DNA from 2 places in the Paenibacillus rhizoplanae genome. Region 2 is predicted to be linked to the other one. Evidence: riboswitches for the same ligand, from Rfam matches in the RefSeq annotation. Region 2 holds a riboswitch; the other holds the start of a gene.
The links. A riboswitch is a leader RNA that binds a small molecule or an ion and turns the genes downstream of it on or off. The one in region 2 is predicted to bind cyclic di-AMP.
Positions count from the first base shown of each region.

Region 1 (8,037 bases), on a different contig from region 2:
GCAGGTGCCCGGGGTGAAGATTAAGCTCTATCTGGACCCGCTGCACAAACATCTCCAGGAGCGCTATTTCCAGGCCGCTGAGGCTGCCCTGACGGCATTCAGCAAATGGTACGGCCCTTACCCGTACTCCACCTTATCCATTGTTGTCCCGCCGGAGTCAGGCAATGGAGCCGGGGGAATGGAGTATCCGACGCTAATTACCGCCTTCGGCGCCACGGACACTTCACCGGACACTTCCCTTGAGCGCACAATCATCCACGAGATCGGGCACCAATATTTCTACGGTCTGGTGGCCAGCAATGAATTCGAAGAAGCCTGGCTCGATGAGAGCTTCACCTCGTATGCTGAAGACCGGCTGATGGAACAGGAATACGGCGTTGCCTCAAGCCTCCCGCTGCAGTCCAGCCTGGTCTCCTCCTCACAGCCGCTTAAGCTGGAGACCTGGAAATACAGCGGCGATGATGCCTACACGCGCAATGTGTATATCCGGGGCAAGCTGGTGCTGAAGGATATCGAGCGAATAGCAGGAACCAAGAATATGGACGCCATCCTCGACGCCTATGCCCGCAAATACCGCTTCAAGCATCCGTCCACTGCCGACTTCCAGAAGGTTGTGGAGAAAGTGACCAAGCAATCCTGGCAGACTTATTTTGAGCGGTATGTCTACGGTGGGGGTGCACCCGATTTCGCAGTTGATGATATCAGGCTCACGGTCAATCGAGATGGCAGCGACGGCGGGGGGAGCCGCTATAACGCTGTAGTCGATGTAAGCAATAAGGGCAGCCTGTACCCTGATGTTCCCGTGAAATTCACCTTCGCAGACGGGTACACCGTGCAGCAATACTGGAACGGCGAGGGTCAGGCTACCTCCTTTGAGTTAGCGTATAAAGCGCCGCTGGTCTCCGCAGAGATCGATCCGGGACATTCCATTCTGCTGGAGAGCAGGCATCTTAATAATTTCAGAATGGCGGAGCTTGAGCCGCGCACACTCTCCCGCTGGACGCTTAGCGCATCTACTCTGCTTGAAACCCTGCTCGGAACTCTTGTCTGGTGAGGTGAAGGAATGGTGAAAAGTTCAATAACCCGCGGTTGGATCAGCATGAAAGAGCAGTTCTATATATTGATTCTGCTATTTATCTACCGGCTGTTCTGGGGATATTTCCTGTACAAATTTATTAAAAGCGCGGTTGTTCCCGTCCTGCTGCGCTATCCGGATGCGAATGCCGGCGGCAGCGGGATAGGCAGACTGCTGTATTATATCGAAGGGCAGACTGCCCTGCGCACCGACCCCGCCGTCCAGCACTGGCTGTGGCTGCTGCTGGCGCTGACGGTGCTCCGGCTGCTGCTGACCCCCTTTATCCGCGCAGGGCTGCTGCATGAGCTTCACCAGGAACGCGCCGGGGCGCGGGGACTGTTCTTTTTTCCCGGAATGAAAAAGTATGGGCTGCCTGTACTGCTGTTCAGTCTCGCAGAATGGGCGCTAACCCTCCTGCCGCTCTACTGGCTGCTTCCGCGTATGTACCGTCATCTGCTCAGCGGTGTTCTCGATGTCCCGCTCCTGCTGAAGCTGGTGCCTTATGTGCTGGGCTGGCTGCTCTATCTCTTCCTTGTCCGCAAGCTTCTGCTCTATATGCAATTCGGCTATACCGCCGGTACCGGCATGTTCTCTTCGATGCTGATCTGCCTGAAGGTGCTGCTGCCTTCCATTGGGATATCCATCATACTGGGGGCGGGAAGCCTAGCGGTGCTCCTCCTCTGCAGTGCTTCTGCGCTGCTGTACCCGGGGCTGCCGGCCCTTATGCTCCGCCAGGCAGCTCCGCTGCCCTCCACGCTGTTCAATATGTGGGGAATCGCTGCCCAGTACCACCTCTGGTCCAGTAAATCATTTCCACAATAATAAGCTGTCAAAACGGCATACTAAAAAGAGTCACAGCCCCTCAAAGCAGGGAGCAGGACTCTTTTTTTCTTGAAGCGAAGGACAAAAGCATTTGCAAAACGGTAAAACCTCTGATACAATGATGCCTGTACTACTAGTAACAAAGTTGTAATCTTTCAAACAGAATTTACCGTAACCAATGAAAATTAACTAATTGCCGATAAGTCACTGTTCTGGTGCACATAACGCCGAATTCCCTGCACCGGGAAGTGGGGGAACCATATTTTGGGTGAATTGATCTCGCTTTAGAGGGGTCATAGGGGAACCTTCTACCGAATCCTTAAGCTAACCTCGCAGGCCCTGGAAGGAGTACATCTTTTGATTATTCAGAACTTCAAGAAAAAATGCACCGCAGCAGCGCTGGGTCTTGTGATGGTATTCACACTCGGAGCAGGCAGTGCCTTCGCAGATTCCAAGATGGATACTGTGATTTCAAAAACCATTGGAACGTCATATAAAACCGGGGGCACTAACACCAACGGCTTCGATTGTTCCGGATTCACCAAGTACGTATTCAAGAATGTTGGGCTTACCTTGCCCCGTACCTCCAAAGCACAATACAAAGTAGGAACCACTGTATCCAAGAGCAATTTGCGTTCAGGTGATCTCGTGTTCTTCAATACCCTGGGCAATGGAGTATCCCATGTCGGTATTTATGTTGGAAACGGGAAGTTTGCACAGTCCTCGAGTTCACGTGGTGTAACCATCAGTTCGATGAGCCAGTCCTACTGGGCCAACCGCTACGTTGGTGCCAAACGAGTAATGAGCACAACAGCCTACCAAGCTGTCGCTTACGATTGAACCTTAGAACCCTTGAAGCATACCCCGAATATTTCTGCCTCTAACAACTAAATGTAACTTATACGAGCCCGGGATGATTATTGCCGTAATCATTTCCGGGTTTTTCCTTTTCCTTATTCTACCTTTTACACCGAATCCGCAGCCTTGAAACAGCATTTTCCTGCAAAAACAAAGAAAAAAATCATATAAAATAGCCCCGGCGCATAGATATGAGTCTTTCGGAAGGTCTATAACTCTAAAAAACAGCAAAAAAGATGCATTAATATGTTATAAGTGATTGCCAAGCGACTTAGTCTTTGCTACAATTATCGCAGTGAGCTTTTAGTAACATTTTTGTAATTATTGAATCGCTTTTAATATAGGTTTTGTCATGTATTGAATGAACAGCTAATCCTAATCAACAGTTATGCCGAGTTCCCTAATGAGTTTAGGGAAACGGGGGAACCACTTTGGGTGAATTGACCTCCTATTCTAAGAGGGGTCATAGGGGACCTTCAACCGAACCCTTAAGCTAACCTCGTAGGCATTGGAAGGGGTACTTACTTTTGAAGAAGAAGCTAGCAGCCGCAGTACTAAGCTTGTCCATTATCTTCACCATCGGAGCAGGAAGCGCTTTCGCGGATTCCAAAATGGATAAAGTGATCGACAAAACCATCGGAACCAAATACGTGTCCGGCGGTACATCGACTAACGGGTTTGATTGCTCCGGATTTACAATGTTTGTTTTTGATAAGATCGGCATTAACCTGCCCCATCAATCCGGCTCCCAGTATCAGATGGGTTCTGCCGTGTCCCGCGACGAGATGAGACCAGGCGATCTTGTATTCTTTAATACAAACGGTAAAGGCGTGTCCCATGTCGGTATTTATGTCGGTGACGGCGATTTCGCTCATGCCTCTTCCTCACGTGGTGTAACCATCAGTTCGCTGAATGACAGCTATTACGTCAACCGCTACGTTGGCGCCAAACGGATCATGAGTACAGATGCCTACAAGACTGTAGCTTCGGATTCCCAAGACAACGACGATGTACAATAAACCTTTGTAACCTACGCTCTTTTCCGAGATTTTTGCCGAAATCTTGGAGAAGGGCTTTTTTTGTCTATAAAATTACTTACCCTGCTCTATATTTGTAAAACACCCATTCCGCCTTTTCATAAAATATATATAATATAGTAAAAAGCATTGTCCCGGAAAGGAGGCCGCCCGCTTATGATTAGCTCCCCGCTAACCTTTTATGTTGTACCTATGGAACCGCAGCATGCCGCTGAGATCTGTGAGTGGAGCTACAAACCTCCGTATAATATTTACGGGTGGATGTCCTGGGAGCAGATGCAGGCGCTGGGCGTAGAGTTCGGAGACCCGCAGCTGCGAAGTAGGCAATATGTATCTGTAGTGAACGGACAGGGGGATCTGTGCGGCTTCGCCCAGCTCTTTCCGATGGAGGGGGTAGTCCGGCTTGGTGTCGGAATGCGGCCCGATCTGTGCGGTCATGGAATGGGGCATCTGTTCATGAAGGCTATTGTGCAGGCAGCACGGGCCCGTTACCCGGAGCGCGAGATCGATCTGGAGGTGCTGACCTGGAATCAGCGCGCCATCCGCGCCTACCAGAAATGCGGTTTCACCATAACGGATACCTATGAACGCCGCACTCCGACCGGCAATAAGCCTTTTTACTGCATGGTCTATGAGGAATAACACCGGGGACGGAGGTATTTTCAAAAAAATGGATCATATGTGTTCATTTTTTTGACACAAATACTATGATAACACTTCACCATCCGCTATAATGGAGACAGCAGCTTACATGGAGGGACGGATGCAGATGCAGAAATGGATCATGAGCGGTTTGTTTTTTGCCGCCTGTGCCTTTGCAGTAATCTTAATGTTTACCTTGCCCGGCAAATCCCAGGTGGCAGAACAGAACAAACCGACCATGCCGGAGGTTGTGCTTGATGCTGCGAGCGCAGAGGCGACAGTGAAGGCCAACTGTATCTCCTGCCACGGTGACCAGCTTCAGGGCGGTGCAGGACCTAGCCTGCAACAGGAGGGTGCATCGCATGACGCGCCGCAGATCTACAGCATAGTCACCAAGGGACGCGGCCAGATGCCTTCCTTCAAAGACAGGCTGGCCCCTGAAGAGATTGCGAATGTAGCCTTATGGCTGGCCGAGAAGAAATAATCCGCAACCTGTACTCACCACGCTCTTCATTCCTATGCATAATGCCCGTGACAAGGATATCGAATAATCCTTGCACGGGCATTTCTATTGATCAGGTATTCCTGTCGTCTTCATAAGGGCCTTGTCCTCTAGCGGTTCTTCTCAAACGCCTCATTAAATTCACGAGCCTGGCGGAGATCGAGCTTCTCTACATCTGCAGCCATCCGCAGCACAACGGTCTTGTAATCAATGGTGATATGCGGGTGATGGTCAAAGGCCTCCGAAATGGCAGCCACCTCATCCACAAAAGCAATTCCCTTCATATATTCATTGAACATATATTTGCGTACCAGCCTATCCCTCTCCAGCTTCCAGCCCTCAAGCTTGCTGATCTGCTCCTGCAGTTCTTCCTCAGTTAATTGCAATTCGTTTCCTCCCTTGCTAAGTTAAATAAAACATCCCTCAGCTTCTAAAAGTCCAAGGGATGTGCCAGGCCAAAGATTTTTTGATTAAGTGTATTCTGACATCCCGGCAATTAGTACTCCACTTCCAATTTTAACATGGCCGGAAGCCCGGAACAAACCCGCTGCCACAATTCCGCCTGCTTATACAAGAACCACCGAAGCCAGATCCTCATCGCCCAGTAAAATATTAATGCGGTGTGTTTCTTTATCGTACATTACAACTCCGCTGCCCACCTGAATGACCGGTTCATTGCCCAGTGCGTAGAACAGGTCCTCCGCAAGCGCCTCCCAGACCTCCTGCTTCGATTCCTCCGGCAGATTCGCCCACTCTTCAGACTCCATCTCAAAAAAAATGTACCCGTCTGCAATCCGTCCAACGGCTCCTGTCAGTTCAACAAGAATTTCACTATAATCCCTGCCATGCTTAACTCCCACATCAATCACTCCGTTTTCTTCGCTGATGAATAATAACCTACCTTATCTATTATAGCCGAAAAAATCACTTCACAAAAAAGGGAATGATGTCGATAAAGAAGAATATACGTGATTTGGTTACGAACAGAGTGTTCTCCCGCGGTTCAAGGACGAATTACGCGGTTAGTCGATCACTTCTTAATTCTCATGGACGAGGTGCATAAATGGAAATTTCAACAATTCTAGGCCTGGTTTTTGGTCTGATCGCAGTAATCTGGGGGATGATACTCAAGCATGCTCCACTTGCAAGCTTGAACAACCCTGCTGCCTATGTCATTATTTTTCTTGGCACGGCTGCCTCTATCTTCATGGCCTTTCCGATGTCGGAAGTCAAGAATTTCCCTAAGCTGTTAAAGATCCTATTTGTGAAGAAAAAGATGGTCGGCAAGCCTGAACTGATTACAATGTTCATGGAATGGGCATCCATCACCCGCCGCGAAGGGCTGCTGGCGTTGGAGTCCAATGTCGATGAAATTGAAGATAACTTCCTGAGAAACGGCATGCGGATGATTATTGACGGCAACGATCAGGAGTTCGTCCGTGATGTATTAATGGAAGATATACATGCTACTGAAGACAGACATAAAGCCGGGGCCTTGATTTTCTCCCAGGCCGGAATGTACGCACCTACACTAGGGGTACTCGGGGCTGTTATCGGGCTGATCGCCGCCTTGGGTGATATGAGCAACATGGACATCCTGGCCCACGCAATTGCCGGAGCGTTCATTGCGACCCTGCTCGGGATATTCACCGGTTATGTTATGTGGCATCCTATGGCCAACAAGCTGAAGCGGATATCCAAACGCGAGATTGAAGTCCGCCTGATGATGGTGGAGGGTCTGCTCTCCATTCAGTCCGGGGTGTCTACCATTGCCATTAACCAAAAGCTGTCTGTCTTCCTGACTCCGACCGAGCGTGCCAAGCTGAGCGAGAAGGAGGGGGCTTCCAGTGAGCAAAAAGACTAGGCATGAGGAACACGAAGAGCATGCCGATGAATCCTGGCTGCTTCCCTATTCCGATCTGATGACCCTGTTGGTTGCTCTGTTCCTTGTTATGTACGCCATGAGCGCTACGGACGCCGTAAAATTTCAACAAATGGCTGAAGCCTTCAATTCAGCCCTCAGCGGCGGCGGCGGTGTCCTGGAGTACAGGTCGGATTCCCCGACCAGCACCCAGCTTGACCAAGGCAAACAGGATAAAATGAACAATGTGATCGCCAAGAACACCGGAACATCCGATCTGTCCAAGCTCCGGGCCAAGGAGCAGGAGGATCTGGAGAAGCTGAAGAAGCAGTTCGACCAGTACATCAAGAACAACGGCATGACCGATCTGCTTAGCACGAAGCTGAATCAGTCCCAGCTGATGATCACGATTAGTGACAATGCCCTGTTCGCTTCGGGCCAGGCTATGGTGAAGGATGAATCCCGCCAGCTGGCCAAGTCGATCTCAAGCATGCTGCAGCAATTTCCGGATTATGAAGTACTGGTGCAGGGGCATACCGATAATGTTCCGATCTCCAACAGCATGTACTCCTCGAACTGGGATCTTAGCGTAGATCGCGCCCTTGAGTTCATGAAGATTCTGCTGTTGAATCCCAACCTGGACCCGACGAAGTTCAGCCCGACCGGCTCTGGCGAATACCACCCCATCGCTACGAATGCTACTGCTGCCGGGCGGGCCAAGAACCGCCGGGTAGAAGTATCTATCCTTCGTAAATATAAGGATGCTGCTACAGAGACCACGGATGTAACTAATGTAACAGCTCCCTGAATAGAAACCAATAAGAGCTGCTCCGATAGACCCCGGTGGGGGCCGTTCGAAGCAGCTCTTTTTTATGGGTATGGTCATGCATAGTCTTAGTGCAGCTGATAATTCAGCATAGCCCCCAGCTCTTGCTTCTCCTCCCGGGACAGCTCCCGCCATTCTCCGGTCTTCATCGCGCCAAGGCGGATATTCATTACGCGGATGCGCTGCAGCCGCCGCACTTCATAACCGAAGGCACTGCACATGCGGCGGATTTGCCGGTTCTTGCCCTCGGTCAGTACCATACGGAATACCCGCTCACTGATCCGCGTAATCTCACAGGGAAGTGTCTTGCTGCCCAGAATTCTTACCCCGGTAGACATGCCTGTCAGAAAAGAAGGCGTAACGGGTCTATCTACAGTAACCACATATTCCTTCTCATGCTTGCCTTCCGCTCGT
Region 1 covers NZ_JBHUKY010000002.1:12,873-20,909, reverse strand. The annotation lists gene ACFSX3_RS00345 (M1 family aminopeptidase) at 1-1,054, shown strand, start outside; gene ACFSX3_RS00340 (hypothetical protein) at 1,064-1,897, shown strand; cyclic di-AMP (ydaO/yuaA leader) riboswitch at 2,113-2,251, shown strand; gene ACFSX3_RS00335 (C40 family peptidase) at 2,309-2,737, shown strand; cyclic di-AMP (ydaO/yuaA leader) riboswitch at 3,135-3,278, shown strand; gene ACFSX3_RS00330 (C40 family peptidase) at 3,283-3,774, shown strand; gene ACFSX3_RS00325 (GNAT family N-acetyltransferase) at 3,949-4,434, shown strand; gene ACFSX3_RS00320 (c-type cytochrome) at 4,562-4,918, shown strand; gene ACFSX3_RS00315 (4a-hydroxytetrahydrobiopterin dehydratase) at 5,047-5,322, opposite strand; gene ACFSX3_RS00310 (hypothetical protein) at 5,503-5,796, opposite strand; gene motA (flagellar motor stator protein MotA) at 6,000-6,800, shown strand; gene motB (flagellar motor protein MotB) at 6,784-7,605, shown strand; gene ACFSX3_RS00295 (pseudouridine synthase) at 7,692-8,037, opposite strand, start outside.
Region 1: it holds a riboswitch for cyclic di-AMP, as region 2 does, so the genes downstream of both, ACFSX3_RS00330 (C40 family peptidase) here and ACFSX3_RS24035 (APC family permease) in region 2, are expected to answer to the same signal.

Region 2 (8,037 bases):
CGGCGAATCCGGCTCCGGCATTAATCCCCAAGGTGGAAGGCTCAGCGAGAGCATTACGCGACAAGCCTTGCAGAATTGCACCGGCTACCGCGAAGCCGGCACCAATCAGCAAGGAGATCACGATCCGCGGCAACCGGAAATCAAACAGAATCAGCTGCTGCTGCTTGGTGCCGTTGCCGGATAGGGTATGTAGAACCTCGAGCGGTGAGAGACGCATAAAGCCGGTATTCATACTGACCAGAAACAGAATGACGATAAGTACAGCAAGCAGTGTCAGAATACCAGCCTCTCTGGAACGGCGCGGTTTGGCCGGGGGGAATGAGGTGTAACGGTTCATTTGAGCTCCCCCTTGCGTTTGCTGGCCAGATAGATGAAGAACGGTACACCGAATACGGCAATCAAGGCACCTATCGGTGTTTCGTATGGCGCATTAATCATCCTGGCCGCAATATCGGCCACCAGGACCAGAATGCTTCCAAGGACTGCGGAGCAGGGAATAATCCAGCGGTAGTCAACCCCCACGAGGTAACGCGTAATATGCGGAATGATTAATCCGACAAAAGCGATCGGGCCCACCGTGGAGACTGCCGCTCCGGCGAGGAGGACGACAATAATCATCCCTGCGGTCTGTACCAGACCGGTGCGCTGTCCGAGACCCGCTGCAACATCCCTGCCCAGGCTCAGAAGCGTAATCGAACGCGACAGCATCAGCGCACCGATCAGGGCCGTCGCGACCCAAGGAGATATTACCTGCAGCTGCTTCCAGCTCGCTCCGCCAATCCCCCCGGCCATCCAGAAGGCGATATCCTGAGAGAGGCTGAACAGGATAGCAATGCCCTGGCTGACCGCCAGCAGCATGGCACTTACTGCCGCACCGGCGAGGGTCAGCCGAAGCGGGGTCAATCCGCTATGGGAGAGTGAACCGATCCCGAATACCAGCAGTGAGGCCACAGCCGCTCCAAGGAAGCAATACAGCATGATATACGCGAAGGATAATGTTGGCGCGAAAGCAAAAGCCAGGGCCAGGCCAACACCCGCTCCTGCATTAAGCCCGAGCAGCCCGGAATCCGCCAGCGGGTTGCGGGTCATACCCTGCAGAATCGCACCGGCAACGGCAAAACATGCGCCGACCAGCGCCCCTGCGGCAGCCCGGGGAATCCGCAGCTCCCGGATGACCTGATGCTGGGGCAGCTCCGGATTGAACCGGAACACCGCCTCCCATACGGTAGCCAGCCGGATATCCGCTGCACCAACCGATACAGATACCATCAGGCCGAAGACAATCGCTGCTATTCCCAGCACCAGAATAACAGCAGCGGCAAGCGGCCGCGACCGAACAGGAGTGTTCCCTTCATCAGAAGGAGCTTGTAGAGCAGAATCTGTGGATGAAGCCATATGCCGTCTCCTTATCAGGATTATTAGGGAAATATAAATGATTATGATTCTCATTATCGCAAATATATGAATATTGTTCAACTTAAAAAAGAGGCAGGCTTCTATATCCTGAGGATATAAAAGCCTGCACAATTCTCCGGCCGGTAAAGAACCTATTTTACAAAACTGCTCAGAATATCATCGATGGTCTTGGAATTGGCTATAGGACCGCTGTACAGCCAGCTGGTATCTTTGCCGAATTCGTGAACATTCCCTGCCTTAACGGCCGGAATTCCCTTCCAGACTGCGCCTTCTGTAATCTCAGCTCCGCTTGCCTTGTCACTGTTCACCAGAATGATATGCTCTGCAGTCAGCTCAGATAATTTCTCCAGTGAAATGGGATTCCAAGGTGCTCTGGATTCTGCAGGAATGTCGGTCACGAGATTCGGGAGCTTCACTCCAAGATCGCCATACAATACCGCACCGCTGCTGCGGGTCTCATCTACAATGAAGAAATTCTTTGACACCAGCCACAGAACAGCTACTGAATCATCGCCGATTGCCGCTGTTACAGCCGCTTTGGCTGAAGCCGCTTTCTGATCATAGTCTGCAATAGCCTTCTCCGCTTCCGGTGTCTTATTGAGCAGCTCACCGACCTTGAGCAAGGCTGCGCGCCAATCACTGCTGACCTCGTCGCCGAGTACATAGGTTGGTGCAATCTTGTTCAGCTGGTCATAAAGACCGTTCTGAACCGCCCCCTCCGACTGGACAATGTGGAAATCCGGCGTGAAGCTGGTAACCGCTTCAAGCGGCAGGTCATAGCTGATCGGCGGAACATCCTTAAGCTCAGCAGCGAGGTAAGCCTGGGTACCGTTCTTCGTAGACCACTGGGCAACCGGAGTCACGCCGAGTGCCACCAGATAATCCTCCAGATAAGAAGCAATTACACGCTGCGGATTAGCGGGGACGGTCACCTGATGTCCCATTGCATCCGTTACGGTCTTCTCCACAGCGGGTGCAGCGGGTGCAGCAGTTGCTGCAGGTACCGCAGTGGCTCCCACGGTTGCCGAAGGTGCGGTGCTTGCTCCACCGTTACTGCCTGCATTGCTATTATTATTTCCGCAAGCGGACAGCAGCAGTGTTGTAGTCATAAGTCCGGCCACCGTCAGCTTCCCGCTTCTGGATCCTTGCAGGTTGAACGAAAACATTGAATACCCCTCCTGTATGTTACCCTCTTGATTGGCAAAAGCCCTGTTACCTTCACCTTGTCTATACTGATGATATTGATTCTCATTCTCTATGTCAACCAATAACTTATAATAACGTAAAAACGGCCGCCTCCGCATCAAGCAGAAACAGCCGTCTTCTTATAATCTTCTATATTATTTATGCAGGTGGAACGGAACCGTAGCGATGACAATGTCCTTCTGATTCATCAGATAAGAGCGGATGAACAAGCTGGTCTGATTATGCAGCACCGCCTGCCACCAGTGCTTGGTAACGAATTGCGGAATCAGGACGGTAATATGGTCCGTTGAAGCCGTCTTCCACTCTACCGTATCGATGAATTTCACCAGCGGGCGGATAATGCTCCGGTAGCGGGAGCGCAGGACGATCAGGCGTACGCCGGGGTCCCACTCCTCCCACTTCTGTTCCATCTTGTGTATCTCTTCTTCATCGAAGCCCACATATACAGCAACCACATTATCGGTCAATGACTTCGCATAACTGATCGAATGCAGTACAGCGCGGGTTACACCAGCGACTGGAACGACTACGGTGCTTCCTTTGATACAAGGCTTGTCAGTAGCCGGACAGATCCGCAGCTGATCGGCAATATTCATATAATGGCGGTGAATCCGGTGGAACACAATGATGACAACCGGCAGGAAGATGAAAGCCATCCACACGCTGGAGAATTTGGTGATAATGAAGATCAGGGTGATCGTTAACGTGGTGAGCATCCCGACCGTATTCACGGCGAACTTGCTCTGCCAGCCTTTCGGCTTCGTTCTGTACCATTGGACCATCATGCCAAGCTGCGACAGCGTGAACGGAATGAATACCCCCACTGCATATAATGGAATGAGCCCTTCTGTATTCCCGTGAAAGGCCGCTACCAGCACTGCCGACATCACGCCGAGGAAAATAATGCCGTTGGAGAAGCCAAGCCGGTCGCCGCGCACCATGAAGGCATGGGGCAGATATTTGTCTTTGGCGAACATGAACGCCAGCAGCGGGAAGGCCGAGTATGCTGTATTGGCTGCCAGGAACAGGATAACCGCCGTAATTCCCTGAATGAAGAAGTACAACCCGCCCCGCCCGAAGGTAGATTCGGTAATCTGCGAGACCACGGTGGCCTTCTCATCGGGCATGATGCCATACCAGTAAGCCAGCAGCGTAATCCCTGTGAACATGGCTCCGAGAATGAGGCCCATGAGCATCAGCGTTTTGGCTGCATTTTTCTCCGCCGGCGCTTTGAAGTTAGGAATGGCATTGGAGACCGCCTCAACCCCGGTCAGAGCCGAACAGCCGGAGCTGAATGCCTTCAGCAGCAGGAACATACTGACATTGGAGACTGCCGTGCCAATCTCAGGAACGTGGGCATGAGCCCCGCCGGTTGCATATTTGAAGATCCCTGCGATAATCAGTACGAAGATGGAGACCACGAACAGATAGACCGGGATGGCGATGAACGAAGCCGATTCAGTCACTCCGCGCAGGTTGACAATCGTTAAGAGCAAGATAACAGATACTGCTATAAGTACACTATGATTATGAAGATTTGGAAAAGCCGAAGTGATCGCATCCGTCCCCGCCGAGGCGCTTACCGCCACCGTCAGAATGTAATCCACCAGCAGCGAGCCGCCGGCCAGTAGCCCGGTATGCACCCCAAGATTGGTTTTGGCTACAATATAAGCACCTCCGCCCTGCGGATAGGCGAATATCGTCTGCCGGTAAGACAGAATCAGGATGGCCAGCAAGCCCAATACGGCTAATGCAATTGGCAAGGAGTACCAGATGGCGGTGAACCCGGCGGCCACCAGTACGATTAGAATTTGTTCTGTTCCGTAGGCTACAGACGATAGCGCATCAGAAGACAGGACAGCCAGTGCTTTCACCTTGGATAACTTTTCATGATCGAGTTCGTTCGACTTCATCGGACGCCCGATCAATAGTCGTTTTACCTTGCTTACCATTGTAATAACAGTTCCTCTCTTGGTTAAGTTGAAATGGGCTTTCCCTGCGCTGTTTTCATAAGTGGATTTCATAAATGCAGGCACCAAAATAAGCATACGGAAATGATCCGCATGCCTAATGTGCATGGTCATTATCCCACTAGTAGCTTACGAGGTTAGCTGGCGGATTCGGACTGTGGTAGCCCTACGGTTACAGGTCCTTGCGGACTGCTCCGATTCACCCCTTTTGGCCTTGGCCAAAGTGTGGTTCCCCCGTTTTTCCTTCCGGAAAATTCAGCGCATATTCAACTTCTCACAAGGACTAATATTAAGCTACAATGCGTCTTCCGTAAAGCGTGGAAACAAATGAAAAAAGAATGAAAAGAACTCAAAACAACCAAATTCATCATCCGGTATGTCTTGATCTTTCATTCTCTTTCATTATCCCTATATCACGTGATTTTACAGGGTTTTTGCATATTATTTTTTGCTAAAATTAAGGGGATTCTCTTCTCTTCCTTCTGTCCGTCAGCTTCTTACTCTACAGGCTCCTCTTTGCGTCCTGTCCATAGTAAAATGGAAATTAATGCAAACGCGATGAGTGCCAGCAAAGGGATCGTTATAAATCCGAACCAATTCAGATAATCCTTGTTGCACGGTACGCCGATTGTACAGGGAATCACTTTGCTGAGTGCCGGTATTTTCTGCTCCGCATAATGATAAATGGAGATGCTCCCGCCGATCAGGCTAAGGGGAAGCACATAAGGAATGATCCGCTTGTCCGCCCGGTAGGTGGCGATCCCCAGCAGGAACAGCTGCGGGTACATGAAGATCCGCTGGAACCAGCACAGCTTGCACGGCTCGTAATGCAGGACCTCACTGAGATATAGGCTACCCGCTACAGCCACCACACAGACGAACCAGGCCAAGTACAGACAATTACGCCGGCAGAAGGCAGAGAAGGCGGTCATTGGGCGGTTGCAGCTGCTGCTGCTGTTGCTGCTTGAATCTGGGCGTCAATCGCCTCCATATTGAAAGGCTCCTTCACCTTGATGCCATTCACGAACAAGGACGGTGTATTCGTTACGCCCGCATCCGTGCCAAGCTGAATATCCCGGTCAAGCTCCTTCTCATAGGTACGGCCATCAATATCCTTGCGCAGCAGGTCATAATCCACCGGTAGCTCCAGCTGCTTGGCAAGACTCACCATGAAGTCAGGCGTAGCCCATTCCTTGTCTTCATTCCCCTGATTGGCATAGATCGCATCGAAATACTTCCAGAACGCTTCCTGGTTCTGATGATAGACCGACAGCGCTGCAAGAGAGGCCGTTCTCGAATCCTGGGCGATGAAGGCCAGATTCACGAAATAGAAGGCGGCTTTATTCTGATCCACATAGCCCTGAACGATCTGCGGTTTGATGACACCGGTGAACTGGGCGCAAGCCGGACATTTAAAATCGCCGAATTCCACAATTTTGACCGGAGCATCCTCCTTGCCAAGCCGCATCATTTCACTGTAATTGAAGGCAACCGGCTTACTGTCTGTGCCGGCAGGCGAAGAGTCCTTCGAAGCCAGCATGAATAAGCCTACAAAAATAATAATGACGATGGCCACCGTACTCACGATCAGAATTCTCGTTTTCTGCTTCTGCTGCTCCTGCTCTGCCCTGCGCTTCTCCTGCTTGCTCATCTGGGGAGCCATGACATTGTTCTTTTTTGTTTTGCTCAAAGAGAGTTCCTTTCCGTCCTCTGGACTGTCGTGATAAAAGAATAGTTACTTTCAAATTATATAATGTTAACTCTCTTGTTGGCAATCGCTGTCTTAGACAGCTTCGTTCTCCCCGCCCCCCGTATCCTGGCCGAAGAATACCTCTGGGGAATGCTCCTGTGATTGTAGCCTGATTCTGAAGAAGAACTGTGTGCCGCCCCCCTCTGCCGGCTCTGCCCAGATCTCTCCTTGCATCAGATCGACCAGCTTCTTGCAGATTGCAAGGCCCAGACCCGTGCCGGGGTATTTGCGGGTGTGCGACCCGTCCACCTGCGAGAAGGACTGGAAGAGCAGCTGCAGCTTATCCGGTGAGATGCCAATGCCAGTATCACGTACCATGAATTGCAGAGCCTGAGCGGTCTCCCTGACGCCATAGGACTCCACCTTAACCGTTACCGTGCCGGATGGCGTGAATTTCACAGCATTGCCGATCAGGTTGATCAGAATCTGGCGGATACGCGGGGCATCCCCGGTGAACTTGTCAGGAAGCCCCTCTTCGATCTCCAGCTTCAGGGATAACGGCTTGTCTTGTGTGCTCACCATGAACAGCTCCATACAGCCCTGGAGCAGCGCCTTCAGCCCGAAACTATCCTTATTCAGCGCCAGCCCATCCGCCTCCAGCCGGGAGATATCGAGAATATCGCTCATCACATGCAGCAGAGCGTAGCTGCTTGTACTCTGAAGTCTTAGGAGCTCCAGATGCTCGGGACTACTGATCTCCTCGGCCAACAGCTGGTTGACGCCGATAATGCCGTTCAGCGGTGTGCGGATCTCATGGCTCATGGTAGCCAGGAACTCGCTTTTCATCTTCACAGCACTCTCTGCGGCATCCCTGGCCTCCAGCAGCTCATACTGATACTTCATCAAGGCAGTCACATCCTCGGCCACGATATAGACCCACTGCTCCGTATGATGCAGCAAAGGAAAGACGGTGACACTACAGATCAGTTGCTCCCCGCCTTTGCTTCGGACCTTCAGCTCCAGCTTGGAGGACTGCCCCCTTGAAGCGCGCGTTATGGCATCCCGTACGGCCGCTTCATCCCGTTCGCTGTATAGTATCGCCTTATAATTCCCCAGTTCTTCACTGCTATATCCGGTAATGTCCCGCAGAGCAGGATTAGCACTGATAATCTTCTTGCGTGCAGGATCAATACAGATCACCATGTCAGGGTTATGCTCGAAAAGGGCAGTATACCGCTGCTCGTTAAAGGCCGCTGACTCGAGTATCCGCTGCCGGTCCCTGTACAGCAGAGCCAGGACGATCGACACAATGAACAGGAAGGAGCCGCAGAGAATCATTCCCAGTATGGAATCCTTCAGATAGAGCACTTGCCCGGCTGCACTGGACGATTCTCCTACAGGGAATGAAGCGCCAGCCATGGCGGCGTAGTGAATGCCTGTGAACGCGCCGGTCAGGGTCAGGACAAGCAGCAGCTTTTTGAAGCTGAACATATTGTAGGGTTGCTCCAGCCACTTCGGATCGTAGGATGCGGTCACCACCGGGACGATCAGAGCGAACAATACCGCCAGTATAATGGAAAAGGCGCCTTGACTATATGTTGCTGTAAGCCTCATCGACAGAATCCCGCTGAAATGCATAATCAGGATGCCGCTGCTGAACAAGAGTCCCCCTAAGGCCAGGTAGATCCTGCTGCGGGTGTGCGGGTTATTCAACATCACTAACAGCATATATGAAGCTGCCACGGGAATGATTAG
Region 2 covers NZ_JBHUKY010000054.1:96,088-104,124, forward strand. The annotation lists gene ACFSX3_RS24020 (FecCD family ABC transporter permease) at 1-337, opposite strand, end outside; gene ACFSX3_RS24025 (FecCD family ABC transporter permease) at 334-1,395, opposite strand; gene ACFSX3_RS24030 (ABC transporter substrate-binding protein) at 1,548-2,582, opposite strand; gene ACFSX3_RS24035 (APC family permease) at 2,757-4,574, opposite strand; cyclic di-AMP (ydaO/yuaA leader) riboswitch at 4,703-4,863, opposite strand; gene ACFSX3_RS24040 (disulfide oxidoreductase) at 5,090-5,524, opposite strand; gene ACFSX3_RS24045 (DsbA family protein) at 5,521-6,282, opposite strand; gene ACFSX3_RS24050 (sensor histidine kinase) at 6,376-8,037, opposite strand, start outside.